DNA from 3 places in the Ensifer sp. YR511 genome. Region 3 is predicted to be linked to each of the others. Evidence: predicted binding sites of a transcription regulator. Region 3 holds the regulator's gene; each other region holds the start of a gene.
What was found. The regulator PhoB, encoded in region 3, activates phosphate uptake and scavenging genes when phosphate is short. The targets are predictions, from matches to a motif close to TGTCATNNANCTGTCAT.
Positions count from the first base shown of each region.

Region 1: BLU15_RS00605 (UDP-2,3-diacylglucosamine diphosphatase) is a predicted target of PhoB. The motif match lies at 5,505-5,521, and genes of this name have one in related genera.
Region 2: BLU15_RS10195 (DUF1868 domain-containing protein) is a predicted target of PhoB. The motif match lies at 6,884-6,900, and genes of this name have one in related genera.

Region 1 is NZ_FNGR01000001.1:124,329-134,233, forward strand. Features, by position in the region: gene BLU15_RS00580 (MlaD family protein) at 1-58, opposite strand, end outside; gene BLU15_RS00585 (ABC transporter ATP-binding protein) at 141-950, opposite strand; gene BLU15_RS00590 (ABC transporter permease) at 973-2,100, opposite strand; gene dgcA (N-acetyl-D-Glu racemase DgcA) at 2,361-3,344, shown strand; gene BLU15_RS00600 (MFS transporter) at 3,296-4,516, opposite strand; gene BLU15_RS00605 (UDP-2,3-diacylglucosamine diphosphatase) at 4,614-5,453, opposite strand; gene BLU15_RS00610 (NADP-dependent malic enzyme) at 5,627-7,939, shown strand; gene BLU15_RS00615 (helix-turn-helix transcriptional regulator) at 8,210-8,947, shown strand; gene BLU15_RS00620 (acyl-homoserine-lactone synthase) at 9,088-9,732, shown strand; gene BLU15_RS00625 (DUF2865 domain-containing protein) at 9,897-9,905, shown strand, end outside.
Region 2 is NZ_FNGR01000004.1:155,132-165,036, reverse strand. Features, by position in the region: gene BLU15_RS10235 (helicase-related protein) at 1-718, opposite strand, end outside; gene BLU15_RS10230 (beta-ketoacyl-ACP reductase) at 1,372-2,097, opposite strand; gene BLU15_RS10225 (hypothetical protein) at 2,115-2,366, opposite strand; gene BLU15_RS10220 (acetyl-CoA C-acetyltransferase) at 2,488-3,669, opposite strand; gene phaR (polyhydroxyalkanoate synthesis repressor PhaR) at 3,893-4,471, shown strand; gene BLU15_RS10210 (membrane protein) at 4,566-4,967, opposite strand; gene rpmF (50S ribosomal protein L32) at 5,125-5,310, opposite strand; gene BLU15_RS10200 (glutathione S-transferase family protein) at 5,456-6,103, opposite strand; gene BLU15_RS10195 (DUF1868 domain-containing protein) at 6,100-6,834, opposite strand; gene mtgA (monofunctional biosynthetic peptidoglycan transglycosylase) at 6,937-7,710, opposite strand; gene BLU15_RS10185 (polyprenyl synthetase family protein) at 7,856-8,770, shown strand; gene hisC (histidinol-phosphate transaminase) at 8,775-9,830, shown strand.
Region 3 is NZ_FNGR01000003.1:386,954-396,858, reverse strand. Features, by position in the region: gene pstC (phosphate ABC transporter permease subunit PstC) at 1-193, shown strand, start outside; gene pstA (phosphate ABC transporter permease PstA) at 190-1,512, shown strand; gene pstB (phosphate ABC transporter ATP-binding protein PstB) at 1,526-2,341, shown strand; gene phoU (phosphate signaling complex protein PhoU) at 2,392-3,105, shown strand; gene phoB (phosphate regulon transcriptional regulator PhoB) at 3,308-3,991, shown strand; gene BLU15_RS08995 (GcrA family cell cycle regulator) at 4,060-4,581, opposite strand; gene BLU15_RS08990 (aspartate aminotransferase family protein) at 5,003-6,202, shown strand; gene argF (ornithine carbamoyltransferase) at 6,307-7,224, shown strand; gene BLU15_RS08980 (Hsp33 family molecular chaperone) at 7,523-8,512, shown strand; gene apaG (Co2+/Mg2+ efflux protein ApaG) at 8,571-8,963, opposite strand; gene BLU15_RS39490 (hypothetical protein) at 8,962-9,135, shown strand; gene BLU15_RS08970 (O-succinylhomoserine sulfhydrylase) at 9,191-9,905, opposite strand, start outside.

The DNA.
Region 1 (9,905 bases), on a different contig from region 3:
CTGCGACCACGAACACCGTGAAGAAACCGACAATGGCGTAGTTCGCTTTCGTTTCCATTCGTACCGACTACCTTCGTGGCCGCTTCACCGGCTCTACCTCCGATCTCGACGCCTGGGCATCAAAATCGGCTTCTCAAGATTCATTGATCGTTCCGCACGATCGATCGTGCCCGCTTGCCACGGAAATAGGACTGCACCCACGGATCGTCGCAGGCCAGCATGTCTTCCACCGTGCCTTCGACCAGGACCTTCTTCTTGCCGAGAACCGCGATGCGGTCGCAGACCGAAAAGAGGCTGTCGAGGTCGTGAGTCACCATATACACGGTCAATCCCAGCGTGTCGCGCAGCTTGGCGATCAACTCGTCGAACTCCGCCGCCCCGATCGGATCGAGCCCCGAGGTCGGCTCGTCGAGGAAGACCAGGTCCGGATCGAGCGCCAGCGCGCGCGCAAGTGCGGCGCGCTTGATCATGCCGCCCGAAAGCTCCGACGGGTACTTTTCCGCCGCCTCCGGCGCAAGGCCGACCAGCTCGATCTTCACCCGCGCCAGCTCGTCCATGAGGCTCTGCGGCAGGTCGAGATATTCGCGCATGGGCACCTGGATGTTCTCGCGCACCGTCAGCGCCGAAAACAGCGCTCCGTGCTGGAAGAGAACGCCAAGACGCATGTCGAGCGCGATGCGTTCGCCCTCGGTGATGTTATCGTAGTCCGCGCCGAGGATTTCGATCTTGCCGGACCGCTTCGCAAGCAACCTCAGAACCGTGCGCATCAGCACCGACTTGCCGGTGCCCGACGCTCCGACGAAGCCGAGGATTTCGCCGCGGTAGATCTCGAGGTTCAGCTTGTCGAGCACGATGTTGGAGCCGAAACCGACCGTCAGGTCGCGAACGGAAAGCACGGCCTCGCGCCCGTTCGCCTCGGTCGGTTGGTACCCCTCGTGACTCTTTTCGATTGGGTTCACGCTGTTCTCCGCATCAGAAATCAATGGCCGCGTAGAACATGGCGAAGAGCCCGTCGATCAGGATCACGACGAAGATCGACTTGACCACCGAAGACGTCACGTGGCGGCCGAGCGACTCCGCGCTACCGCCAACCTTCAAGCCCTCGACGGCTGCCACGACCCCGATGATGAGCGCCATGAACGGCGCCTTGATCATGCCGGCGGCGATCGACGAAAAATCGATGGCTTCCTGCAATCGGGCAAGGAAGGTTGGGATCGTGATGCCGGAATAGCCCCAGGCAACGAGCGCCGCACCGACGAGCGCCGCGAAGTTTGCGATGATCGTCAAGAGCGGCAGCGCGACGGTCAGCGCCACGAGGCGCGGAAATACGAGTACGCCGACCGGGCTCAGCCCCATCACCTTCAGCGCATCCACCTCTTCACGCATCTTCATCGAGCCGATTTCGGCGGTGATCGCGCTGCCGGAGCGGCCAGCGATCATGATCGCGGTCAGCAGCACCCCGATTTCACGGAGCTGCAGGATGCCGACGAGATCGACGACGAAGACCTCGGCGCCGAAATAGCGCAGCTGGAACGCGCCCTGCTGAGCGATGATGGCGCCGATCAGGAACGACATCAGCGTGATGATCGGCACAGCCTTCACGCCCATGCGGTCGATCTGGTGAACGATCGCCGCCGGCGAGACGCCGCTGTGCCGTCCAAGCTTAAGCTGGGCGCCGCGCACCGCGGACCCCAGGATGTACATCGCAGCGACGATATCTTCCCACGTCGCCGCCATGACCTCGCCGACCGGGGCGAAGATTCGCTGAAACAGCGGCAGCCGTTCGCCGTTCTTTTCCGGCGAACGCAGTTCAGCCGGCAGGGCGTCGATCAGCTCGACATAGCGCTGTCCGCCTTCGGCGAAATGAACGTTGTCGCGCGACGGGCCGACGACACGGGTCATGAAGCGGCGGATGATCCAGGCGCCTGCGGTATCCATCGCCGTCACGCCGGACAGATCGAACTGCGCGGCTCCGTCGCCCTTGCGCGCAAGGCCGTCGAGCTTTGCTGCCATCGCTTCGGCCGTCTCGTGCCGCCAGGTGCCGGTGAAGACATAGCTTCGCCCGCCGCCACTCTCGGACAGCGCGACATCGGCGGTCATCTTGCGGGCGGCTTGCGACACGTGTCTTCTGTTATCCCGATTTGCCTCTGCAAAACTCGTCCAATCTCGATAGATTTGAGGACAAGATTGTGCAGCAGACCTAAAGTGTTACCACGACTGTTGCGCGTCCGACCGGAGGCAACGACTGTGTAAAGATTCGTAAATCCTTCCACCGTCATAACGGCTCGCACCTTTGCTGTCACCCGAACGTTGCGGCGCTATGACGCCGGGCCAACAGATTACCTGCCGGAGACGCTTTCATGTCACTTTCCCTCGATGCCACCGTGGAACATTTCCCGATTGCGGGCACGTTTACGATCTCGCGCGGCTCCAAGACGACGGCAAGCGTCGTCACTTGCCGCATCGGAGACGGTGTCCATACGGGCTCCGGCGAATGCGTTCCCTACGGCCGCTACGGCGAGACGATCGACACGGTGCTCGCCGAAATCGCCGCCATCCGCCACCACATCGAGGCCGGGCTCAGCCGCGCCGATCTGCAGCGCGCGATGAAGCCGGGTGCTGCCCGCAACGCCGTCGATTGCGCGCTGTGGGATCTGGAAGCAAAGCAGAAAAACAAGTCGGCCCATGTTCTTGCCGGCATTTCTTCACCGGAAGCATTGACCACGGCCTATACGCTTTCGCTTGCCGAGCCCGACGCGATGCGCGAGCAGGCCGCCAAATATGCCCACCGCGCGCTCCTCAAGGTCAAGGTGGGCACGTCGGATGATGCTGCCCGCATCCGTGCGGTGCGCGCCGGCGCACCGGAAAGCCGCATCATCCTCGACGCCAACGAGGGCTGGACGCCCGAAACGCTTGCCTATCACTTTGCGATCTGCGCCGAGGAACGGATCGACCTGATCGAGCAGCCGCTTCCCGCCGGCCGCGACGAGGCGTTGGCAACGATCGCCCGTCCCGTTCCGATCTGCGCTGATGAAAGCGTGCACGCGACCGGCGACCTCGCTGCTCTCGTCGGGCGTTACGACGCCGTCAACATCAAGCTCGACAAGACCGGCGGCCTGACCGAGGCACTGCGCATGCGCGATGAGGCGGTCTCGCTCGGGCTCAAGGTCATGGTCGGCTGCATGGTCGGCAGTTCGCTCGCGATGGCGCCGGCGATCCTGGTGGCTCAAGGCGCGGATTTCGTCGATCTCGACGGGCCGCTGCTGCTGGCGCAGGATCGCGAGCCCGGCCTGCGCTACGAGGCCTCGCTTGTCTTCCCGCCGGAGCCGCGCCTCTGGGGTTGAAGATACCAGGCAGCGACGGCAAAGCAGCAGCCGGCAAAGGCGACGACCGACATCGAATAGAAGCCGTTCACCCCGTACCAGGCATAGAAATAGCCGGACAGGAACGTGAAGATCGCGGTGAAGATACCGGTATAGAAGAAGTAGAGCCCCTGCGCCGACGCTTCCTGTGATTCCACCACCCGCTCGACCAGCTTGTGCTGCATGCCGGTGTGCATGATCGCATAGGTGAAGGCGTGGAAGCACTGCAGGATGAAATAGCCGCTGAAGCCGAGATCCATCGGGAAGATGATCCAGCGCACCACGGCGAGAAAGCAGCCGGACAGGATCATCACCCAGACGCTGAAACGGCGGCTGATCGCCTTGGCGAAGATGAACATCGTCACTTCCGCCGCGACGCCCGCGCTCCAGAGCAGGCCGATCTCGGTACCGCTGTAGCCGATGTGCTGCCAATAGATCGCCGAGAAGGCAAAGAGCATCGCGTGGCTGGCGTTGACCAGCGTCACCCCGATCAGCAGCAGCTGCAGGTCGAGCTGCCGCAGCGACTTCGGCGGCGGCTCCGTCAATGCCGTGATCGGTGACGGCCGCCGCGGCTTGCCGACCCGTGGCGCGGCATAGGCCATGATGATCGTCAGGCCGAAGCCGATCGCCATCGCCGGCAGTACCATGTCGCTGCCGAAGATGCCCACCATCCAGCCGCCGAGCATCGTCGCGCCGATGAAGGCGACCGAGCCCCAGAGCCGCATATGGGCGTAGTCGAAGCCCCAGCGCCGCACGCCTGAAAGCGCGATCGCCTCGACGATCGGCACATAGGGAGAATAGACGGCCGACTGCAGCGTATAGATCAGCAGCACCGGCCAGAATTCGCGGAAATAGAACAGAACCACGGCCGTTGCGAGCGACAGGAAACCGGACCAGATCAGGACGATCGCCCGCTCGCCGAGCCTATCGGCAATGACGCCGGCGATCGGCGCCGTGATGACGCGCACGAACATCGGCAACGCCAGAACGACGCCGATCTCGAAGTCGCTCATCGACAGCGTGCTCAGCCACATCGGGAAATATGGCATCGCGAAGCCGTTGACGATCAGCGGCGCACAGAAGAGCAAAGCAATGCGAAGCGCAAAATGGCGCGGCGGAGGGCCCACATAGGCGGGCGCTTGGAAGGGAATCATCGTCTGACCTGATGGCTGTGCCCGATCTCTAGCACGAGCCGGGCGCCCCTCGCCATAACCTAGTTTTCGCGACAGGAATATCGCTGCGCCGCGAAGGTCAGGCCGCGCGCTGGGTCAGCAGTTGGGCGAGCAGTTTGTCCGCTTCGCCAGACGCTTCGCCTTCGCTGGCGCCACCGCGCATCTGGTGCCAGGTGATCAGTTCCATCGTGCCGTCGTGGTGCTCGGCAATCGCCGTGCAGCTTTCCACCCAGTCGCCGGTGTTGATGTAGCGGATGTCGCCGATCTCCTCGATGACAGCATGGTGGATATGACCACAGATCACGCCCTGCGCATCGTGACGGCGCGCCTCCTCGGCGACCACCTTCTGGAACTCGCCGATGAAGTTGACGGCGTGCTTGACCTGGAGCTTCGCCCAGGACGAGAACGACCAATAGGGCATGCCGAGACGTCGGCGGACCGCAGCAAGCCCGATATTGATGGCGATCGCCGTGTCGTAGGCCCAATCGCCGAGATAGGCGAGCACGCGGGCGTTGCGCACGACGACGTCGAATTCGTCGCCGTGCAGCACGAGATATTTACGGCCGTCGGCCCCCTCGTGCATGTAGCGTTGCGCCACCTCGATGCCGCCGAAATGCACGCCCGGAAAGTCGCGCAGGAATTCATCGTGATTGCCGGGGATGTAAACGATGCGGGCGCCCTTGCGCGCCTTGCGCAGGAGCTTTTGCACCACGTCGTTGCAGTTCTGCGGCCAGTACCAGCTGCGCTTCAGCCGCCAGCCGTCGACGATGTCGCCGACCAGAACGATCGTCTCCGCTTCATGATGCCGCAGGAAGTCGAGCAGGTAGTCGGTCTTGGCGGCCTTCGAGCCGAGATGGATGTCCGAGATGAACAACGTCCTGAGCTTTCGTACGGAGTTGTCTTGCTGCGCCGCCATCATGCGAGCCTCGTCTTCAGGTTATGCTTTCTGCCTTCGTGAAACCAGACTCGTGTTTCAGGAAGATGACATCAACATTGCGTCACCGGTCCCCCCGCTGAAATCAGCACTGCAAAACTGTACCTCGCTTCGAATTCATGCCAAAAGGCACGACCACGAATGAGGAATGTGAGAGCATGAATACGGGCGACAAGACGAAATCCCATACCGGTCCGGCCAGCGGCGACATCGACCAGCAGGCCCTTTTCTTCCACCGTTACCCACGCCCGGGAAAGCTCGAAATCCAGCCCACCAAGCCGCTCGGCAACCAGCGCGACCTGGCGCTTGCCTATTCGCCAGGGGTTGCAGCCCCCTGCATCGCCATTCGTGACAATCCGGAAACAGCCGCCGATTACACAGCGCGCGCCAACCTGGTCGCGGTCATCTCCAACGGCACGGCCGTCCTCGGTCTCGGCAATATCGGTCCGCTGGCTTCCAAGCCCGTCATGGAGGGCAAGGCCGTCCTCTTCAAGAAATTTGCCGGCATCGACGTCTTCGACATCGAAATCGACGCGTCGAGCATCGAGCGCATGGTCGACGTAATCTCGGCGCTCGAGCCGACCTTCGGCGGCATCAACCTTGAAGACATCAAGGCGCCCGAATGTTTCGAGGTGGAGCGGCGCCTGCGTGAAAAGATGCAGATCCCGGTCTTCCACGACGACCAGCACGGAACTGCGATCATCGTCGCCGCCGCCATCCTCAACGGCCTCGAACTCGCCGGCAAGGACATCGCGACCGCCAAGATCGTCACCTCGGGCGCAGGTGCCGCCGCACTCGCCTGTCTCAACCTTCTCGTGACGCTCGGCGCCAAGCGCGAAAACATCTGGGTCCATGACCTCGAAGGCCTCGTCTACAAGGGCCGCGAGGTACTGATGGACGAATGGAAGTCCGTCTACGAGCAGGATAGCAGCAACCGCGTGCTTGCCGACAGCATCGGCGGCGCTGACGTCTTCCTCGGCCTTTCCGCCGCCGGCGTCCTGAAGCCGGAACTGCTGGCGCAGATGGCCGAAAAGCCGCTGATCATGGCGCTCGCCAATCCGACGCCGGAAATCATGCCGGAAGCCGCCCGCCAAGCCCGTCCGGACGCGATGATCTGCACCGGCCGCTCGGACTTCCCGAACCAGGTCAACAACGTTCTCTGCTTCCCGCATATCTTCCGCGGCGCGCTCGACTGCGGCGCAAGCACGATCAACGAAGAAATGAAGATGGCGGCCGTACGCGCCATCGCCGGTCTTGCCCGCGAAGAGCCTTCCGATGTTGCCGCCCGCGCCTATTCCGGCGAGACCCCGGTCTTCGGCCCGGACTACCTGATCCCCTCGCCGTTCGATCAGCGCCTTATCCTGCGTATCGCGCCGGCGGTTGCGAAGGCAGCCGAGGAAAGCGGCGTCGCCACCCGTCCGATCCAGGACTATGACGCCTATCTCGACAAGCTGAACCGCTTCGTCTTCCGCTCGGGCTTCATCATGAAGCCCGTCTTTGCCGCCGCCAAGAACGCCCAGAAGAACCGGGTTATCTTTGCCGAAGGCGAAGACGAACGCGTGCTGCGCGCCGCCCAGGTGTTGCTCGAAGAAGGCACGGCCCGACCGATCCTGATCGGCCGTCCGCAGATCATCGAGACGCGCCTGCGTCGCTATGGCCTGCGCATCCGTCCGGATGTCGATTTCGAGGTCGTCAACCCCGAAGGCGATCCGCGCTACCGCGACTATGTCGAGGACTATTTTGCCCTCGTCGGCCGTCTCGGCGTCATCCCGGAAGCCGCCCGCACGATCGTGCGCACCAACACGACCGTCATCGGCGCGCTCTCGGTCAAGCGCGGCGAAGCCGATGCGTTGATCTGCGGCGTCGAAGGGCGCTACAGCAAGCACCTGCGCGACGTATCGCAGATCATCGGCAAGCGCGACGGCGTGCTCGATTTCTCGGCCTTGAGCCTGCTGATCTCGCAGCGCGGCGCAACTTTCTTCACCGACACCTATGTGAGCTACTGCCCGAGCGCCGAAGAGATCGCCCAGACGACGGTCATGGCGGCACAGGAAATCCGCCGCTTCGGCATCACTCCACGCGCCGCCCTCGTCTCGCATTCGAACTTCGGTTCGCGCGATTCGGAGAGCGCCACCAAGATGCGCACGGCGCTGCAGCTCGTGCGGGAACTCGCGCCCGATCTCGAGGTCGACGGCGAAATGCACGGCGATGCGGCGATCTCGGAAGCGTTGCGCCAGCGCGTCATGCCGGACAGCAGCCTGTCGAGCGAAGCCAATCTGCTGGTTTTCCCCAATCTCGATGCCGCCAACATCACGCTCGGTGTCGTCAAGACCATGACCGACAGCCTGCATGTCGGCCCGATCCTGCTCGGCTCGGCGCTTCCGGCCCATATCCTGTCGCCGTCCGTCACCTCACGCGGCGTCGTCAACATGGCGGCTCTGGCGGTGGTCGAAGCCAGCCATCCGGGTTGAGATGGCAACGCGGAGATCGCCACCGGTCTTCGCTGCATTCGGGCGCCATGCCGGCGCCGGCAAAACCGTATCCGGATGTCGCGCCTGCTTCAGGCGCGGCATCGCTGGTTTTGCAGATCACCCGCGAATCAGCCCCTGTCACGCGGCCGATCGACGACCACAATCAAGGCGTGCGCAATTGGTCTTATACACCAATCGGGAAAGTTTGCGCTGGACAAAAGGTGAACCTCTAACCATGCTGGGGCCTCGGACGAGATTCGGTGTTGTGGCATGACTGAGCAGCAGGCTGTCCTCGACATGCTGGAAATCCTGGAATGTGGCGGCTGCGTCGAGCCCGCTCATTTCTTCACATTGATGCGTCGAACCTTCCGCATTGCCCATCTTCTCTATCTCGAAGCGGAGCCCTATGCGGACGAGCTCAAGGTTTGCCGGCTGCATCACACCTTCGGCGCCTACGCTGCCGAGATCTACCATGCCCGCAGCCTTCACCGGATCGATCCGATCCTGAAGCTGGCGCTTGGCGGCGTGCGGCCGGTGGAATGGACGATGGCGCGGCATCGCTTCCCGGAATGCGAACCGTTGTTCCAGGCAGCCCAGGAAATCGGCATATCCACTGAGGGCGTCGCCTTGCCATTGCCCTCGCCCGCCGGGCGCATGGCGTTGCTCGCAATCAACGTCAACATGACAGCCGGCGAATGGACGACCTATCGCCGCCATCACCTGCGCGATTTCCAGCTGGCCGCCAATCTCTTCCATGCCGCCATGCTGGAGCACGGCGCCATGGCCGGCAGCATTTCGACCCGAGAGATGCGGTTGACCGGCCGCGAGACCGAGGTCCTGACCTGGGCCGCCGCCGGCAAGAGCTATTGGGAAATCGCCACGATCCTCGGCATTTCCGAGCGCACCGTGCGCTTCTTCATGACCAATGCGCGACGCAAGCTGAATGTCGTTTCCAACACTCAGGCTGTGGCACAGGCCGTACGACACGCTCTGATACCCTCCGTTTGACACCCGACAATACGCCTCCACCGAAACCCCTCGAAATCTAGTGGCAAATATCGCGCATTTGAACTGTCGCTAGCGACAGTTACGCAACCGCCGCGAGCCTGACAGCATCGCCCCATCCCCAAACTCGGATGGAGAAAACGATGATCAGGATCCTGAACGGAAAGACCCGCGCACAACACCCGGCGGCCGTCGACGACATGTTCCGGTTGCGCAAGCGCGTCTTCCACGACTTCCTGAAATGGGACGTGCAGACCGAAGGCGACTGGGAAATCGACAACTACGACCAGGCAAACCCGCTCTACGTCCTGTCCTATGCGCCCGATACCGGCCGGCTGCGCGGCGCGCTTCGCCTCCTGCCGACACTCGGCCCAAACATGCTGGACGATACCTTCCCGATCCTGCTCGGCGATAATCCGGAAATCCGCAGCGCTTCGGTCTGGGAATCCAGCCGCTTCTGCATCGAGCCCGAGATCTCGCAGGACCGCGCCTCGAACCAGGTGACGGTCGCGGCCGCCGAACTGATGTGCGGCGTCGGCGAGCTGGGCCTTGCTTCCGGCATCAGCCACATCGTCACGGTGACGGATGTGTTCCTGGAGCGCATGTTCCGGCGCATGGGATGCCCGGGCGAGCGTATCGCCGAACCGCATCGCATCGGCTCCGTTTTCGCGGTTGCCGTCGCCTGGGAAGTAACGCCGGATCTGCTCACGCGGATGAAGGCGGTCGCTGCCATCGAAGGTACCGTGCTCGAACGTCCGATGTCGCTGGAAACCGCCCGCGCCGCCTAAGCGCATCAGTCGATCTGCGCTGTTAACGCAAACCGTCGCTTGTCGTTGCACGATCACCGACAAGCTCTATGATGGAGGCGAAACAGGAATGCCGCTGGCAGCCACCCGCAGAAGGTCGGCGCCGACCTGGCAACAGGAAGAGACTTTCGCCCGTGTTCACGCGCATGAAACAC
Region 2 (9,905 bases), on a different contig from region 3:
CATGGTCGACGTCGAGATTGAGGCCCATGCCGATCGCGTCGGTCGCGACCAGGTATTCGACGTCACCTTCCTGGTAGAGCGCCACCTGCGCATTGCGCGTGCGCGGCGACAGCGCGCCGAGCACGACGGCGGCACCGCCACGCTGGCGGCGGATCAGCTCGGCGATCGCATAGACCTCGTCGGCAGAGAAGGCGACGATCGCCGTGCGGTGCGGCAGACGGGTTATCTTCTTCGAACCGGCATAGAGCAGTTGCGACATGCGCGGTCGCTCGACGACGGTGATGCCGGGCAGCAACTGCTCGAGGATCGGCCGCATCGTTCCGGCACCAAGCAGCAGCGTCTCGCCGCGACCGCGCAGGTGCAGGATCCGGTCCGTGAAGATATGGCCGCGCTCGAGATCTCCGGCAAGCTGCACTTCATCGATCGCGACGAAGGACGCCGTCGTCTCGCGCGGCATGGCCTCGACGGTGCAGACCGAATAGCGCGCGCGATGCGGGGTGATCTTTTCCTCGCCGGTGATCAGCGCGACATTGTGGTGGCCGACCCTTTCGACCAGGCGCGTATAAACCTCGCGCGCGAGAAGCCGCAGCGGCAGGCCGATGACGCCGCTGTCGTGCGCAATCATGCGCTCGATCGCGTAGTGCGTCTTGCCGGTATTGGTAGGCCCGAGCACCGCGGTGACACCGCGGCCGCTCAGGATCATGGGGTGAACGGACACGTCATCGATCCCGGGCATTCAGAAATTACGGCAGCGTCTTTTCACGCTGGCGGCAAACACATGCCCACGCACCGAGCCAAACGCAAGGGGCGCCGACAACTAAAACCATCGCTTGGCATCTCTTAGCCCATTGCACCACCTGTTGTGGTCGGCGCAATCGACAATTGGAACAGCCGTGGAACGAATCGGCGACGAATCGACGACTCATTGTGATTCACTGTATGTTCACGACTACATATAGATTTCAACGCCGAACGTTGCACCACATGCTGAATCTGGAGCTGATTCCGCGCATCAGGCCCTTTGGCGCGCAACAATCCCGGCTCTGCCATTGCCTGACAGGTCCAAGGATTCCGAATCCAAGACTCTGGAAAGCCTGGAAAATTTTTCACGAAATTCGTCAGGGATTCACCCAAGTGAGAGAATGAGAATCGCAGTTTAGAGTCGCGACCAGTGCGGGAACATTCGGCAGCGACTCGCAGACCGCGCGTCATTCCACCTTTGTTCTCCACAAGATATAGTGTCTACGCCCCCCTCCGGCAACGGAACTGCCAGCGCAACTTCAGGATTTCGAGCGGGATTCTTAGCGCTGCCGCCGCATGGAAACGGCGCCTCGAAAGGCGCCGTCCGGTAATGTTCGGCTTGTCTGATGCTCAGACGAAAAACTGTCCGCCGTTCGCCGAAATCGTCGAGCCGGTGATGAAGCCGGCATCGTCGGAGGCGAGGAACACCACGCAGCGGGCGATTTCTTCCGGTTCGCCGAGGCGGCCAACCGGGATCTGCGGGATGATGCGCTCGTTGAGCACCTTCTCCGGCACCGCCCGCACCATCTCCGTGCCGATATAGCCGGGGCAGATCGCGTTCACGGTAATGCCCTTGGCAGCCCCTTCCTGGGCGAGCGCCTTGGTGAAGCCGAGATCGCCGGCCTTGGCCGCCGAATAGTTGGCCTGACCCATCTGGCCCTTCTGGCCGTTGATCGACGAGATGTTGATGACGCGACCGAAGCCACGGTCACGCATGGCCGACCAGAGCGGATGCGTCATGTTGAAGAGACCGGTGAGGTTGGTGCCGATCACCTCACCCCATTGCTCCGGCGTCATCTTGTGAAACATGGCATCTCGGGTGATGCCGGCATTGTTGACGAGCACATCGACCGGACCGAGATCGGCCTCGACCTTGGCGATGCCCTCGGCACAGGCCTGATAGTTGGAAACGTCCCATTTGTAGACCGGGATGCCGGTTTCCTGCTTGAAGGCCTGAGCCTTCTCGTCATTGCCGGCATAGTTGGCAGCCACCTTGTAGCCGGCATTCTTGAGTGCGATGGAAATTGCCGCACCAATGCCGCGCGACCCACCCGTGACCAATGCTACCCTGCTCATATGCGCCTCCCACTTGATCAGTTCAGTTTTTCGAATGCCTTCTGCATCAGCTTTTCGCCGACCTGTTGCCCGTAGAGCCCGGCGGCCGCTTGAAACTGCGGCGTAGCCAGCGCGGACAGAGCCACCTCGCACTTCTCCAGCGCGAGACCCATCATCACCGCGGAGAGCTGCTCCAGCGACACCTTCAATGCGCCGCTGTCATCGTTCAAGGCCGCGACCATCACGTCCTTGAAAACGCTCTCCTCGTCGGAAGTCGTATGTTCCAGCATGCATTCTACCAGCCGCGCCTCGTTAAGAGGCGCGGGATTGGCATGTGCAGAAACGATCGGCGAACCGGCCAGAAGCAGGGAAAATGGAACCCACCTGGCGCTGTTCATGCCGCCAGACCGATCAGAACCGCTCGACGCACATGGCGACGCCCATGCCGCCGCCGATGCAGAGGGTTGCAAGCCCCTTGGAAACGCCGCGGCGCTTCATTTCGAACAGCAGCGTGTTGAGCACGCGGGCGCCCGACGCGCCGATCGGGTGACCGATGGCGATCGCGCCGCCATTGACGTTGACGATCGACGGATCCCAGCCGAGGTCTTTGTTGACCGCGCAGGCCTGGGCAGCAAAGGCTTCGTTGGCTTCCACCAGTTCGACATCGCCGATCGCCCAGCCGGCCCTTGCCAACGCCTTGCGCGACGCCGGGATCGGGCCGGTGCCCATGACCTGCGGATCGACGCCGGCGGTTGCCCAGGAAACGATACGGGCGAGCGGCTGGATGCCGCGCTTGGAGGCCTGCGCCTCGGTCATCAGCAGGGTGGCTGCGGCGCCGTCATTGAGGCCGGAAGCGTTGCCGGCGGTGACCGTGCCTTCCTTGTCGAAGGCGGGGCGCAGCTTCGTCATCTGATCGAGCGTTGCGCCGTGGCGGATATATTCGTCCTGGTCGACGGTGACGTCGCCCTTGCGACCCTTGACGATGAAGGGAATGATCTCGTCGGCAAAGCGCCCGGCCTTCTGGGCGGCTTCGGCCTTGTTCTGCGAGGCGAGCGCGAACGCATCCTGCTCCTCGCGGCTGAGCTGCCACTGGCGAGCGACGTTCTCGGCGGTGATGCCCATGTGATAACCGTAGAAGGCGTCGGTCAGGCCGTCCTTGATCATCGTGTCGATCATCTTGAAGTCGCCCATCTTCACGCCGCCGCGAAGATGCGAGCAATGCGGCGCCATCGACATGGACTCCATGCCGCCGGCGACGATGATCTCAGCATCACCGGTTGCAATCTGCTGCATGCCGAGCGCGACGGCGCGCAGGCCCGAGCCGCAGAGCTGGTTCATGCCCCAGGCGGTCTTTTCCTGAGGAACGCCCGCCTTCATCGCCGCCTGGCGCGCCGGGTTCTGGCCTTCGCCTGCCTGCAGCACCTGGCCGAGGATCACCTCGTCGACCTCGGCAGCCTCGACGCCTGCGCGCTCGAGCACGCCCTTGATGACGGCAGCGCCAAGTTCGTGCGCCGGCGTATTGCCAAAGGCACCGTTGAAGGAACCGACCGCGGTGCGGCCGGCGCTGGCGATCACGATGGAGGGATTGCTCATGGGACGTTTCCTCAGATCTTCTTGCCTAATGCAGGCAGACTGGCAAAGCGCGCGACGCAAGTCAAACGCCTTGATGCAGTGCCACAAAAGCGTCACCTAAAACGCAACCGCAAGATTTTGCACTTGCGTCGCCGCAACGCACAAAGACATTGTCAGCGGCGCGCTTTTGCGGATACTCTGAAAAACGCAATAAAGACGGGATGATGGGGGAGAGGAGACCCTGATGGCGAAGCACGAAGGCCAGATCGTTATCAAAAAATATGCGAACCGGCGGCTCTACAACACCGGGACCAGCACCTATGTCACGCTCGACGACCTGGCTGTGATGGTGAAGAAGGGTGAGGACTTCATCGTTCAGGATGCAAAATCCGGCGAGGACATCACCCATTCCGTGCTGACGCAGATCATCTTCGAGCAGGAGTCCAAGACCGGCAACACGCTGCTGCCGATCTCCTTCCTGCGCCAGCTGATCTCGTTCTACGGCGACCAGATGCAGATGGTGGTGCCGAGCTATCTCGAACACTCGATGCAGGCTTTCACCGAGCAGCAGTCGCAGATGCGCGAGCAGATCAACAAGGCCTTCGGCGACACGCCGCTCGGCAAAAACCTGCAGGTTCCGCTGCAACTTGTCGAAGAGCAGGTGCGTCGCAACACCGAGATGTTCCATCAGGCCATGCAGATGTTTTCGCCCTTCATCACCGCGCCGCCCGTGAAGGAAACAAAGAAGGCCGAAGCCAAGGATATCGACGAGCTGAAGGAGCAGCTTCGCGCGCTCCAGACCAAGCTCGACAATCTCGGCTAAGCAGGACCACCAGGCAGGAATGCGGTTCCTGCCTTCACCTCACCTGAACAGAGATCGCGGAAATCGGGGCGGCGTCGCCCCGAACCGTCTGGACCTAGAGGCCGATCGACACGTCCCGGCCGGCCGAGCGCATCGATACGGCAAAGCCGGCGATAACATCGATGAAGCTGATGGTCATCAGGATGAAGAAGAGCTGCGTTGCCGCCGGTGCGAGCAGCAGAAATTCGATCAAAAAGACGATGAACAGGATCATCGAGAGCAGATGATCCATCAGTGCGCGGCTGCTCGTGCGCGTCGCTTTCAGCAATTCGACGAAGAGCAGCAGCAGGGCGCCGACGATCAGAAGGTCGCCGAAGCGCATCGTCCAGGTCGCGCCTGATAGCATGGAGAGCGACACCATGTCGGCGTTCAGGCCGGCGAGGCCGCCGAACATTCCGATCATCGCGAGATTGTAGATTGCAAAAGGTAGGATCAGCAGCGGTATGGCAGCAAGCATCAGAACTCCTTGACCGCGTTTATGGTGGACCATGTATATGCGGCGTCGTCACGCAAGGCGCCAGCGATACCACGGCGTCCAAGCAAGATCATGTCAGATGCAAAACAAAAGGGCCGGCAGAGCCAGCCCTTTGAACCTAATCCGCGAACGGAAACGCTTATGCGCTTTCCTTCGGGGTCAGAACCTGACGGCCACGGTACATGCCGGTCTTCAGGTCGATGTGGTGCGGGCGACGCAGTTCGCCGGAGTTCTTGTCTTCGACGTAGGTCGGGGTCTTCAGAGCGTCAGCCGAACGGCGCATGCCACGCTTGGACGGGCTCGTTTTTCTTTTAGGTACAGCCATTTCATTCTCCACTTATCGGGCAAACACTGTTCAGCAGCCGAAATGGCCGTGTAAAACAGATGTTAATCACGGAAATTTGGCGCGCTTATACATGGACAACTGCCGTTTGACCAGTCCCCACGGGCAATTTTTCGACTCGACCCTTTCAGACCTCGTCTTCGGCGACGACCCACGGCTCTGCGCGGGCGGCCTCCTCCCATTTCAGGAACGCCGGATGTGCCTTCACGCGGTTCATGTAGCCGAGCGTTTCTCGATCCGCAACGAGATCGTAGACGTCGAAGCGGTTAACCACAGGCGCGTACATCGCATCGGCCGCGCTGAAGGACCCGAAGAGGAACGGGCCACCGGAACGCGCAAGCGCCTCCGTCCAGATCTGCTCGATACGTGCCACGTCCGCGCGGACGTCCGCGCCAACGTCCAGCGCCTGCTTTGGCCGACGGATGTTCATCGGGCAGGCACCACGCAGAGCGCGAAAACCGGACAGCATCTCCATCGAATAGCTGCGCGCCCGGGCGCGCGCCTGAGGGTCGGCCGGCCACAGCCCGGCGTCGGGAAAGAGTTCGGCGACATATTCGATGATCGCCAGCGATTCCCAGATAAGCAGGTCCCCGTGGCGCAGCAGCGGCACCTTTCCGGTCGGCGAGATCGCCCGGATCTCCGGATTGCCGGCGGCGAAATCGAACGGAATGACCACGTCCGAGAAATCGATGCCGACTGCCGTCATCGCGATCCATGGCCGCATCGACCAGGACGAATAGTTCTTGTTGCCGACATAGAGTGTAAGTCCGGTCATTTCTGTTCCTTGATTGCTGGTCTCTCCGAGAAAACGATCAGTTCCTCGAAATGGTTCATGTCCTCGAACGAGCAGAAGGCCGGCGGATCGAGCGCGATCACCGGCGCCTGCTCGCGCAGAAAAGCGAGCTGCTCGTCCAGCATCGCCTGCCAGCGCGGCAGCGCCGCATCGTCGAGCCAGTCGACGGGGTAAGCATAGGTGATGTGGAATTGGTAGTCGTCATGATCCGGATGGCGATAGCCGAAGGCTTCCGCGAAAGCGTCGCGCCAGGCCTTGAGACAGGCGCGGTCGGCGGCACCGTCGCCTTCGAGCGCAAGGCCCGTCGGCGTGATCTCGGTCACGCGGGCGCGGAACTGCTCCAGCGGCGCAAAATGCGCAAGCCGTTCGCGGTAGTGCGCCGTCATCACCTCGATCGGCGTATCGAGCGGCATGTCGGCCGGCCAGTAAGGGAGCTTCCGGCGGTGTTCGATGATGCCCTGGAAGATCGTCATGTGCAGGCTGGACGGGTGGGTAAAGGCGAACTGCCCCGCCTCGGGCATCGCCATCACCCGGTCGCGCACCGCAAGCACGGCGGCCTCGGACGGCGATCCGGCGGCAACGTGAGACACAACCGTGTTGCCCGGTTCCGAAAGGAACTGGCCTTCGGTGTTGTAGCGCGTTCCGAGATGTCTCGGCGGGGCATCGTTGGCGCTACGGCCAAGGGCGAGAAGCGAGGGGGAAATCAAGGTCATGGAGCAATCGGGCCTTTCGAAGGGAGAGAGGCCCAGATGGCAGAACTCTACTACGCGAGCATGACATCGCCCAGCGAGCGCATCCAATGAAAAGGTCTGATCCTAGTTATAAAGGCAGGTGATGTAACCGCCGGAGCGGCTGGCGCGGCGCTCGATCAGGTTCGCCAGGCGCTTGAGCCCGCGGCCGGGTTTTCCGGCGTTGCGCTCCTTCGGATTGGGCAGCGAGACCGCAAGCAGCGCCGCCTGCCGGCGCGAGAGCTTCGACGCCGAAACCCCGAAATGATGGCGGGCGGCCGCCTCGATACCATAGATCCCGTCGCCCCATTCGGCGATGTTCAGATAGATCTCCATCATCCGCCGCTTGCTCCACACGAAGTCGGCGGCGACCGCCAGCGGCAGTTCCATGCCCTTGCGCAGGAAGGAGCGACCGTTCCAGAGATAGAGGTTCTTGACCGTCTGCATCGGAATGGTGCTCGCGCCGCGGGTGGATTCCCCTTCGAGCGCATCCTCGACCACGCCCCGCATCTGGCCCCAGTCGACGCCGTCATGGGCGCAAAACTGCCCGTCCTCCGACATCATCACCGACTGCACCAGAACCGGGGCGATATCATCGAACTCGACCCATTGCCGATCGTAGCCGCGCAGCAGCACGAGATCGCGCAGCATGAGCGTCGAGACGGGATGGATGAACTCCACCAGGTAGAGAACGATCAGCGCGTAGGGAAGGACGAGAAAGCCCAGAACAGCCAGGACGATCTGGCGGCGACGCGTGCGCAACGTCCGGCGAAGCGAAGACCAGCGACTGGAAGGCAATTCGCCCTCCTCGCGCGCTTCCGGAACGACGTTCGCGGCCTGACTGTTCACCTCGCTGTCCATCCGCTTCTCTTAGTGCATGCGCAGGCAGAGTTGAACGGGCTTTCTGGCAAAAGGCAAGGCGCGGAGAAGGCTGTCCCAGGGAAAGCGCGCGGCTGCGACACGAATCCCCGTTGAAAGCCCTCTTCGCCCATGTCAAAGAGCGCGCATGAGCCAGGACACATCGCCTTTTACCCGTCGCCTCGCCACCAATGCCCGCACCGTCGAGGGTCTGCTGGAACGTCTGCTCGGCCAGACGACGGAAGCCGACGAAATCGCCCGGCCGGCAAACCTGCTCGCGGCCATGCGCCACGGCGTGCTGAACGGCGGCAAGCGTCTGCGCCCCTTCCTGGTGATCGAATGCGCCGATCTGCTCGGCGGCAATCGCGATGCGGCCTTGCGCGTCGGCGCGGCACTCGAATGCGTGCATTGCTATTCGCTGGTCCATGACGACCTGCCGGCGATGGACGACGACGACATGCGCCGCGGCCAGCCGACCGTGCACAGGGCCTTCGATGAGGCGACGGCGATTCTTGCCGGCGACAGCCTGCTGACCTTCGCCTTCGATATCATCGCAGCACCCGAGACAGCGCTTTCGGATGCGCAGAAGGTGGAACTGATCCTGGCGCTCGGACGCGCCGCCGGCCACGGCGGCATGGCCGGCGGACAGGCGCTCGACCTGGCCGCGGAAAAGTCGCCACCGGACGAGGCCGGGATCGTCACGCTGCAGGCGATGAAGACAGGTGCCCTGATCCGCTTTGCCTGCGAGGCTGGCGCCATCGTCGCCGGCGCTTCGAAGGAGGACCGCGCGCGGCTTCGCGCCTTCGGCGAAAAGATCGGCCTTGCCTTCCAGCTTGCCGACGACCTGCTCGACCTTACCGCGGATGCGGAGACCATGGGCAAGGCAACCGGCAAGGACGCCGCCCGTGGCAAGGGCACGCTGGTCGCGCTCAACGGCCAGACCTGGGCGGAAGACCGGCTGGAGCAACTGGTCGTCGAAGCCGAAGCGCTGCTTGCGCCCTATGGAGCGCGCTCGGCCATTCTCGTCGAAGCCGCCCGTTTCATCGCCAATCGCAGGAGCTAGATCCATGAGCAAATACTGGTCGCCGATCGTCTCCAAGCTGAAGCCCTACGTGCCTGGCGAACAGCCGCGCATCGCCAACCTGGTGAAGCTCAACACCAACGAATGCCCCTACGGTCCGTCTGAGAAGGTGCTCGACGCGATCGCCGCGGCAGCGAGCAGCGATCTTCGCCTTTATCCGGACCCGCTGGCGCTGAAGCTGCGCCAGGCCATCGCCGTACGCTATGGCGTGACCGCCGAAGAAGTCTTCGTCGGCAACGGCTCGGACGAGGTGCTGGCGCACATCTTCGCCGGCTTGCTGAAGCACGACGCGCCGCTGCTCTATCCGGATATCTCCTACAGCTTCTATTCGACCTATGCGCGGCTCTTCGAGATCGACACGGTCGAGATCCCGCTCAGCGATCGCTTCGAGATCGATCTCGCCGACTACGACCGGCCCTGCGGCGCCATCATCCTGCCGAACCCGAATGCCCCGACCGGCATCGCTTTGCCGCTCGCCGACATCGAGCGGCTGGTCGCAAGCCATCCGGACCAGCCCGTCGTCATCGACGAGGCCTATGTCGATTTCGGCGGCCAGTCGGCCGCAGAACTGGTTTCGAAATACGAGAACCTCTTGGTCGTCCAGACCTTCTCCAAGTCGCGCGCACTTGCGGGCTTGCGCGTCGGCTTCGCCATTGGCCAGCGCCCGCTGATCGAGGCGCTGGAGCGGGTGAAGGACAGCTTCAACTCCTATCCGCTCGGCCGCCCGGCCCAGGCCGGCTCCATCGCAGCGATCGAGGATGAAACCTGGTTCGAGGAGACTCGCGCCAAGATCATCGCGTCGCGCGACCGGCTCACGGCCGAACTGACAGCGCGCGGCTTCGAGGTGCTGCCTTCGTCGGCAAACTTCGTTTTCGCACGGCATCCCGGCCATCGCGGAGAAACGCTGGTGAAGGCGCTCCGCGAGCGCGCCGTGCTGGTGCGCCATTTCGCCAAGCCGCGCATCTCCGATTTCCTGCGCATCACCATCGGCACCGATGCCGAATGCGCGCGCCTGATCGAGGCGCTAGACGAGATCCTCTAAGTTGTCTCGGTGACATTTCGCTGTTTCAAACCGGCGACGAACTGATCTAGCCTCCGGCGACCGAGCCGGAGCTTT
Region 3 (9,905 bases):
GCAGATCAATCCCTTCGAGCCGATGACGACGGTGACCGTTAAGATCGTCAACCAGCTGACAGGTGACCTCGAGTTCACCTCGCCGCAGACGCTGGTGGCCTTTGCACTGGGCATCACGCTCTTCGTCATCACGCTCGGCCTCAACATTTACGCGCTCTACATCGTGCGCAAATACCGGGAACAGTACGAATGACCGACATCGCTTCCCCGACCGTCCGGATCTCCGCCCGTCCCGCATCCGCCAAGCGCGATATCGGCATCAAGCGTCGCTATGCTGCCGAACGCCGGTTCCGCTTCTACGGCATGGCCGCGATCAGCACCGGTCTCTTCTTCCTGGCATTGCTGCTGTGGACCGTCTTTTCCAACGGCTACACCGCATTCCAGCAGACGACGATTACGCTGCCGATCGAATTCACCGAAAAGGTCATCGACCCCAAAGGCGAACGCGCGACCGACGGCAAGGTGCTGATGACCGCCAACTATCCGCTGTTGGTGCGCGACGCGCTCGTCAAGCAGCTCGGCATCGACGCCACCAAGCGGCCGCAGGTCAAGCAGGCGACCGACATGGTTTCCGCGAGCTCCCGCACGCTATTGCGCGACATGGTCGCCGCCGACCCGTCGATCATCGGCAAGACGGTTCCTGTCACGCTGCTGGCCGAGGCCAACATCGACTCCGCCTTCAAGGGCCAGATCGATCTCTCGGTCGATGAGGGCAAGCGCAAGGTCAAGGACCAGCAGGTGACCTGGATGAACGAGCTGGCGAGCGCCGGCATCCTGAAGAAGAGCTTCAACACCGGCATCTTCACCTTCGGCGCCTCCAGTCGTCCCGAAGCGGCAGGCGTCGGCGTCGCTGCCCTCGGCTCGCTCTACATGATGCTGATCGTGCTGGTGCTGTCGCTTCCGATCGGCGTCGCCGCCTCGATCTACCTCGAGGAGTTTGCGCCGAAGAACCGGCTGACCGACCTGATCGAGGTCAACATCAACAACCTCGCGGCCGTTCCGTCGATCGTCTACGGCCTCCTGGGTCTCGCCGTCTTCATCAACTTCGCCGGCATGCCGCGCTCGGCAGCCGTCGTCGGCGGCTTCGTGCTGACGTTGATGACCCTGCCGACGATCATCATCGCCACCCGTGCGGCGTTGAAGGCGGTCCCGCCGTCGATCCGCTCGGCGGCCCTCGGTCTCGGTGCGTCGAAGATGCAGACCATCTTCCACCACGTGCTGCCGCTGGCGATGCCGGGCATCCTGACCGGCACCATCATCGGTCTTGCCCACGCGCTTGGTGAAACCGCGCCGCTGCTCCTGATCGGCATGGTCGCCTTCGTCGTCGATTTTCCCGGTTCGCCGATGGAACCGTCGACGGCACTGCCGGTGCAGATCTACATGTGGGCCAATGAGGCGGAGCGCGCCTTCGTCGAGCGCACCTCCGGCGCAATCATCATTCTTCTCATCTTCCTGGTCGTCATGAACCTTGGAGCCATTCTGTTGCGACGTCGCTTTGAGCGCCGCTGGTAGTGAGGTAATTACTATGAACATCATGTCAGAAGCAGCAGTCGAGAAGGCTCTGGATCAGAAAATGAACACCGTGCCCTACAAGATGATCGGCAAGGATGTGTCGGTCTATTACGGCGAGAAGCGTGCGCTTTTCGACGTCAACCTCAACATCCGCGAGAACACGGTCACGGCGCTGATCGGTCCTTCGGGTTGCGGCAAGTCGACCTTCCTGCGCACGCTGAACCGCATGAACGACACGATCGAGAACTGCCGCGTCACCGGCAAGATCACGCTCGACGAGGACGACATCTACGACCCGACGATCGACGTCGTCGAACTGCGCGCCCGCGTCGGCATGGTCTTCCAGAAGCCGAACCCGTTCCCGAAGTCGATCTACGACAACGTCGCCTACGGCCCGCGGATTCACGGACTTGCCCGCACCAAGGCCGACTTTGACGAGGTGGTCGAGACCAGCCTGCAGAAGGCCGGTCTGTGGAACGAGGTAAAGGATCGTCTGCAGGAGCCCGGCACCGGCCTTTCCGGTGGTCAGCAGCAGCGTCTCTGCATCGCGCGTGCCGTCGCCGTCAGCCCGGAAGTCATCCTCATGGACGAGCCGTGCTCGGCTCTCGATCCGATCGCGACCGCCAAGGTCGAAGAGCTCATCCACGAGCTGCGCACGAACTTCACGATCGTCATCGTGACCCACTCGATGCAGCAGGCCGCCCGCGTTTCGCAGCGCACCGCCATGTTCCACCTCGGCAATCTCGTCGAGGAGAACGACACCGACAAGATGTTCACCAATCCGGATGACCAGCGCACCCAGGATTACATCATGGGCCGCTTCGGCTGAGGCCGCATAAGGCTGCAACAGTAACTGCAAAGCGCCCGTAAGGATCGACGATCATGTCCATGCATATCATGTCCGCCTATGACGAAGAACTGAAGTACCTGACGCGCCGCATCTCGGAGATGGGCGGCCTCGCCGAACAGATGGTCGCCGAGTCCGTTCGCGCGCTGGTCAACTCCGACCTGGCTCTCGCACAGAAGGTGATCTCGGACGACACCGTCCTCGACGACGCCGAGCGCCAGATCGGTGAGAAGGCGATCGTCACGATCGCCAAGCGTCAGCCGGTCGCCGCCGACCTGCGTGAGATCATGGGGTCGATCCGCATCGCCTCCGATCTGGAACGCGTCGGCGACCTTGGCAAGAACACCGCCAAGCGCGTGATCGCGGTCGCCGGCTCCGGCATTCCGCGCAAGCTCGCCCGTGGCCTCGAGCATCTGGCAGAGCTCGCTCTCGTCCAGCTCAAGGAAGTGCTCGACGTCTACGCCTCGCGCTCGCCGGAAAAGGCCAACAGCATCCGCGAGCGTGACGAGGAGATCGACGCGATCTACACCTCGCTGTTCCGCGAGCTCTTGACCTACATGATGGAAGATCCGCGCAACATCACGCCCTGCACGCATCTTCTGTTCTGCGCCAAGAACATCGAGCGCATCGGCGACCACGCGACCAATATCGCTGAGACGATCTATTACATGGCGACGGGTGCTCAGCCGGAAGGTGAGCGTCCGAAGGATGACACTACGTCGACGCTGGGCTCGGTCAACGACTGAGCGCCAAGCGCGCCGTAAGCATGCATGCCCTTTGAAATCTGATCCGGTCGCGGCTTCGGTCGCGGCCCCGAATTCCTGTATCTGAAGCATGCGGTTTTCGCCCCGCCTTTGAAAACGGCGGATGTGCTCCAGATTTAGAGTGTCTGAGCGCCGGCCGGGCCGATGAGCCCAAAGGCCGCCCGCGGTAAGGAGACGTTACCTGATGTTGCCAAAAATCGCCGTAGTCGAAGACGAAGAGGCGCTGAGCGTTCTGCTGCGTTACAATCTGGAAGCCGAGGGCTTCGACGTCGATACGATCCTGCGGGGCGACGAGGCGGAGATCCGGCTTCAGGAGCGGCTGCCCGACCTGCTTATCCTCGACTGGATGCTGCCCGGTGTTTCCGGCATTGAACTTTGCCGTCGGCTGCGCCAGCGTCCGGAGACCGAACGTCTGCCGATCATCATGCTGACGGCGCGCGGCGAGGAAAGCGAGCGCGTCCGGGGTCTGGCGACGGGTGCCGACGACTACGTGGTCAAGCCCTTCTCGACGCCGGAGCTGATGGCGCGCGTCAAGGCGATGCTGCGCCGGGCAAAGCCCGAGGTGCTGTCGACGCTGCTTCGCTGCGGCGACATCGAACTCGACCGCGAGACCCACCGCGTTCATCGCCGCAGCCGCGAAGTGCGCCTCGGCCCCACCGAGTTCCGTCTTCTGGAGTTCCTCATGTCCTCGCCGGGCCGCGTCTTCTCTCGCTCGCAGCTTCTGGATGGCGTCTGGGGGCATGACATCTATGTCGACGAGCGCACCGTCGACGTGCATGTCGGTCGTCTGCGCAAGGCTCTGAACTTCTCGAACATGCCCGACGTCATCCGCACCGTTCGCGGCGCCGGCTATTCGCTCGAAAGCTGAGCGGTCTGAAAGTCGCCAAGAAAAAAAGGGGCCGATCGGCCCCTTTTTTATTGATGCCGTCCAGCTTCTCAGCGGGCCCTGCGGCGCTCCCCCGACGGCTGGTAGGCCAGCCGCGCATGGAAGGTGCAGTAAGGCGAGGCTTCCGGGGAATCGTTGCCGCAGAAGTGAAACTCTTCCTTCAGCGGGTCGCCGATCGGCCACTTGCAGGTGCGCTCGGTGAGCTGGGTCAGCTCGAGGCGGCGCGACATCGGCACGACAACGTCGGTGCGGGTGCTGAAATCCTGCTCGGCAACGAGATCGACTTCGATTTCTTCCTTGAGAACGACAGCGCCGGCCGCGCGTGCAACCGGGCGGGTCGAAACGCGCGAAGCGTAGTTCGGTGCGCGCGGTGCCGAAGTCGGGCGCTTCGGACGGGCTGCTGTCGTGGTGCTGCCGCCGGCCTTGGCGCGACCTGGCAGGCTCAGGCGGTGAACCTTGCCGATGACAGCGTTACGGCTGACGCCGCCGAGCTGCGCCGCGATCTGGCTTGCGCTCAGGCCCTCGGACCAAAGCTTCTTCAGTTTCTCCACCCGCTCGTCAGTCCAGTTCATTTCTGCACTCTCCGTTCTCAGCGTTGGGGATGGCAGAATCCCTCACCGCACCCCGGCTAAACCCCGGGGTTGCAAACGCGATAACTCTTTTGGTGACTAGGTCCGCCGCATGCGTCTAGTAATTGAATGTTAACGTACTGACCGCTGGACTCTGTGGCAAGAGTCCCGGGAATCAGGCCGAATCGATTTCGTAGTTTTCCCCAACTTGCTCGGCCAGCGTTGCATTTTTGCAAGCCCTCCCGGACGATTTTTCTGCTGCCAGGAATCGACCCTTCATGTTGCGCTGCAAGGCTTGGTTTTGTTGACATTGCAGCGCGAAATGGGAATAGTGCCTGCGCCGCCGAAAGGCGGCATTTTTGATTTTTATCGGCCCGCGTGAGGCGCGGGATCGATGTCGATCTGGAGTGAAGGAGAGCCTCGCATGACTGCAACCACGCCGCTTTACGATACCTACATGCGCGCGCCGTTGCGTTTCGAGCGAGGAGAGGGCGCCTGGCTGATCGCTGAAGACGGCACGCGTTATCTCGATTTCGGTGCCGGCGTTGCCGTGAACTCGCTCGGCCACGCGCACCCGCACCTGGTCGAGGCGCTGAAGGCGCAGGCCGACAAGGTCTGGCACCTGTCCAACCTTTATGAAATTGCGGGCCAGGAAAGCCTCGGCCGCCGGCTGACGGCAGTGACCTTTGCCGACAAGGTCTTCTTCACCAATTCGGGCGCGGAAGCGCTGGAATGCGCCATCAAGACGGCACGGCGTTACCACTTCTCCAAGGGCCACCCGGAGAAGTTCCACGTCATCACCTTCGAAGGCGCCTTCCACGGCCGCACGATCGCGACGATCGCCGCCGGTGGTCAGCAGAAATACATCGAAGGTTTCGGGCCGAAGGCGCCGGGCTTCTACCAGGTTCCGTTCGGCGACATCGCCGCGGTCAAGAATGCGATCACCGAGGAAACCGCAGCGATCCTGATCGAGCCGATCCAGGGCGAGGGCGGCATCCGTCCGGCGACCAAGGAATTCATGCAGGAACTGCGCGCGCTTTGCGACGAGTTCGGCCTGCTCTTGATCCTCGACGAGGTCCAGACCGGCGTCGGCCGTACCGGCAAGCTGTTTGCCCATGAATGGGCGGATATCCGTCCGGATATCATGGCGGTCGCCAAGGGTATCGGCGGTGGCTTCCCGTTCGGCGCCTGCCTCGCGACTGAGGAAGCCGCATCTGGTATGGTGGCGGGCACGCATGGCTCCACATATGGCGGCAACCCGCTGGCCATGGCCGTCGGCAACGCCGTGCTCGACGTCGTTCTGGCCGACGGATTCCTGACGCATGTGCGCGATGTCGCGCTGGTCTTCCGCCAGGGCCTTGCGTCGCTCAAGGACCGTTTCCCTGATGTCATCGAGGACATCCGCGGCGACGGTTTGATGCTGGGCATCAAGGTGAAGGGCCCTTCGGCCGATCTGCTGAAGGAAATCCGCGCCGAAAAGCTCCTGGCCGTGCCGGCGGGCGAAAATGTGCTGCGTCTGCTGCCGCCGCTGACCGTGACGGCGGAAGAGGCGCGCGAGGGGCTCGCACGTATCGAACGCGCCGCCGAGGCGGTTCGCAAGGCAAGCGGCAACGCCGCGGCCTGAAGGTAGCGACCCAGGGACGACTAAGGCGTTAGAATGACCTTCGTGCGGGCACGTGGATAGCGTGCCGCACCAGGGACCGATTTTTCAGACAGGAACCGAGTACGATGGCAGGCACCAGACATTTTCTCGATCTTTCGGCCATGACGGCCGCCGACCTCCGGACGATCATCGACGATGCGCGCGTCCGAAAGGCGGCGACCAAGGCCGGAACTGCCGAGAAGCCGCTCGCCGGCAAGATGCTGGCGATGATCTTCGAAAAGCCCTCCACCCGCACCCGCGTTTCCTTCGATGTCGGCATGCGCCAGCTCGGCGGCGAAACCCTGTTTCTGTCGGGCACCGAAATGCAGCTCGGCCGCGCCGAGACGATCGGCGACACGGCCAAGGTGCTCTCGCGTTACGTCGACGCCATCATGATCCGCACCACCGACCATCGCCGCCTTCTGGAACTGGCCGAGCATGCGACGGTCCCGGTCATCAACGGCCTGACCGACGATACGCACCCCTGCCAGATCATGGCCGATATCCTGACCTTCGAGGAGCATCGCGGTCCGGTAAAGGGCAAGACGATTGCCTGGACCGGCGACGGCAATAACGTGCTGCATTCGCTGATCGAAGGTTCTGCCCGCTTCGGATACCGCATGAACATGGCCGTGCCGCTCGGTTCCGAGCCGCAGGACAAGTTCCTGAACTGGGCGCGCAACAATGGCGGCGAGGTCCTTTTGTGTCATGACGCCGAACAGGCCGTCGCCGACGCCAATTGCGTCGTGACCGACACCTGGATCTCGATGAACCAGGAACATCGCGCCCGCGGGCACAACGTCTTCCAGCCCTACCAGGTCAATGAAGCGCTGATGAAGCGTGCGGCCTCCGATGCGCTGTTCATGCACTGCCTGCCGGCGCACCGCGGCGAAGAGGTCACCGACGAGGTCATCGACGGCCCGCAGTCGGTGGTCTTCGACGAGGCGGAAAACCGGCTGCACGCACAGAAGTCGGTCATTGCCTGGTGCATGGGGCTCGTCTGAGCCGGCTGCCCGGTCGCGCGCGACGGCGAAGAGGCTTCAGTGCGCTCCGCCGAGCGTGCGCCATATAGGGGCGTGTTCACCGCACTTGACATTGTCCACGTGCGACACGATTTAGGCGGCATACGGGCGCTCCTGAAAGTAGTGAGCGCGCAACCGTCGAGGTGGTGCGTTGCTATGGCGGCGGCACATACCTGGTGGACAATCCGTTTATCGCGGGATCAACTGAGACAGCGAGCACGTTGCGCGGGGATAGCAATATCTCTGGTGCAGCTTGGTGGCTGAAGGCAAGGAGCAAGACATGACTGACATGACGCCAGGGCTTGGTGAGTTCGACTTTGCCGGTGACGATCACGTCGTGCCTTTCCAGGTGGAAGGCCTCGACGTGCGCGGCCGCGCCGTGCAGCTCGGCCCCATGCTGGACGCAATCCTCGAGCGCCACAACTATCCGCTTCCGGTCGCGCGTCTGGTTGCTGAAACCGTTGTACTCACCGTGTTGCTCGGGACCTCGCTGAAGTTTGAAGGCAAGCTGATCGTCCAGACTCAGGGCGATGGCCCTGTCGATCTGGTGGTCGCTGATTTCTCGACGCCGGATCGCGTGCGCGCCTATGCCCGCTACGATCAGGAAGCGCTTGCCGCTGCCGAAAAGGACGGCCGGACCCTTTCGCACGAGCTGCTCGGAAAGGGCGTGCTCGCCTTCACCATCGACCAGGGCGCCCATACCCAGCGTTACCAGGGGATCGTTGCGCTCGACGGAGCGACGCTGGAAGAAATCGCCGGCGTCTATTTCCGACAGTCGGAGCAGATCCCGACCAAGGTGCGCCTTGGCGTGGCCGAGCTTCTCGATCGCGACGAAAACGGCAAGCCGCGCCATCGCTGGCGCGCCGGCGGCATGGTCGCCCAGTTCCTGCCGGAAGCGCCGGAACGCATGCGCCAGCCCGACCTTTCCGGCGGTGATGGTGATGATGGTGAAAGCGCGTTCGGTGACGACGATCTCTGGGCCGAAGCCAAGGTGATGGTCGAAACGATCGACATGGACGAGTTGACCGATCCGATGGTCGGAACCGAGCGGCTGCTCTATCGCCTGTTCCACGAGCGCGGCGTCCGCGTCTACGAACCGCAGGCGGTCTACGACCGCTGCAGCTGCTCGCGCGAGAAGCTTCAGTCGGTGTTGTCCAACCTGAGCACGGACGACCTCGAAAGCACCATCGACGATGGCGAAGTCAAGGTGACCTGCGAGTTCTGCTCGACGACCTATCGCTTCGAAGCAAGCGAGGTGCGCCCGCAGTAGCGGGCGCTTCCGGCCGACTGGCCGCGATTTAGAGCGACGCTAGTCCGAAGGACGCGCTTCAGTTCAGGGTGCGCACGAGCCCGGGTGAATCGAGCGAGAAGGCGGGGATGGCAACGTTGAAGGTCTCTCCGCCTTCCGATTCCATGCTGTAGTGGCCGAACATGACGCCTGAGGGCGTATCCAGAGGGCATCCGGACGAATACTCATAGGTATCGCCGGGATTGAGCAGCGGCTGCTCGCCGATGACGCCCGGACCGCTGACCTCGTCGACTTGCCCGTTCTCATCGGTAATGTGCCAGTAGCGCGTCATCAACCGCACGGACGCGTCCGAGTGGTTTGAGATGACGATGCGATAGCCCCAGACATAGCGGCCGTCATCGGGATCCGACTGCTCTTCGAGATAGTACGGCTCCACCGTAACTTCTATGTCGCGGGTCAAAGCGCGATACATGGGCATCACCTTGCTTCAGGTCTTTCAGGGTATTCTACAGCAAGATGGTTTCGTCAAGAATAACGGCAAGATTGTGCGATCCCATGATGGGACGGATGGCCGTGCTGACGCGATCGAGCGGGTGAAACGTGCCTGGCACCTTGGCGCCGCGCCGCCGGAAACCATCTCGTGATGGCCGGCAAGCGGCGTCGGCCGCCGTTGATCACGGCGGCCGTGTCTTCGTAAAATCAGGACTTCACGGCCTTCAGCGCGCGGGCGAAATCTTCCACCACATCGTCGCTGTCCTCGATGCCGGCCGAGAAGCGCACGGTTCCAGCGGAAATGCCGAGCTCTTCGCGGGCCTCGTCGGTCAGGTTCTTGTGCGTGGTCGTTCCCGGATGGGTGATCAGGCTCTTGCTGTCGCCGAGGTTGTTGGAGATGCGCACGATCTCCAGCGCATTCTGCAGCGCGAAGGCTGCATCCTTGCCGCCCTTCAGTTCGAAGGCGACGAGCGTCGATCCGCCGGTCATCTGCTTGGCGATGATGTCGGCCTGCGGATGATCCTTGCGGCCAGGATAGATGACCTTGGCGACCTGCGGCTGTTCTGCCAGGAAGTCGGCCACGCGGCGGGCCGTTTCCGTCTGCTGACGCACGCGTAGCGGCAGCGTCTCGATGCCCTTCAGCAGCGTCCAGGCGTTGAACGGCGACATCGCCGGGCCGGTGTGGCGGAAGTAGTCGTGCAGGTGCTCGTTGATCCATTCCTTGTCGGAAAGCACGACACCGCCGAGGCAACGGCCCTGACCGTCGATATGCTTGGTGGCGGAATAGACGACGATATGGGCGCCGAGTTCCAGCGGCTTCTGGAAGAGCGGCGTCGCAAAGACGTTGTCGACGACGACCTTGGCGCCGATCTGGTTGGCGAGCTTGGCAACGCCGGCAATGTCGATGACTTCGAGCGTCGGG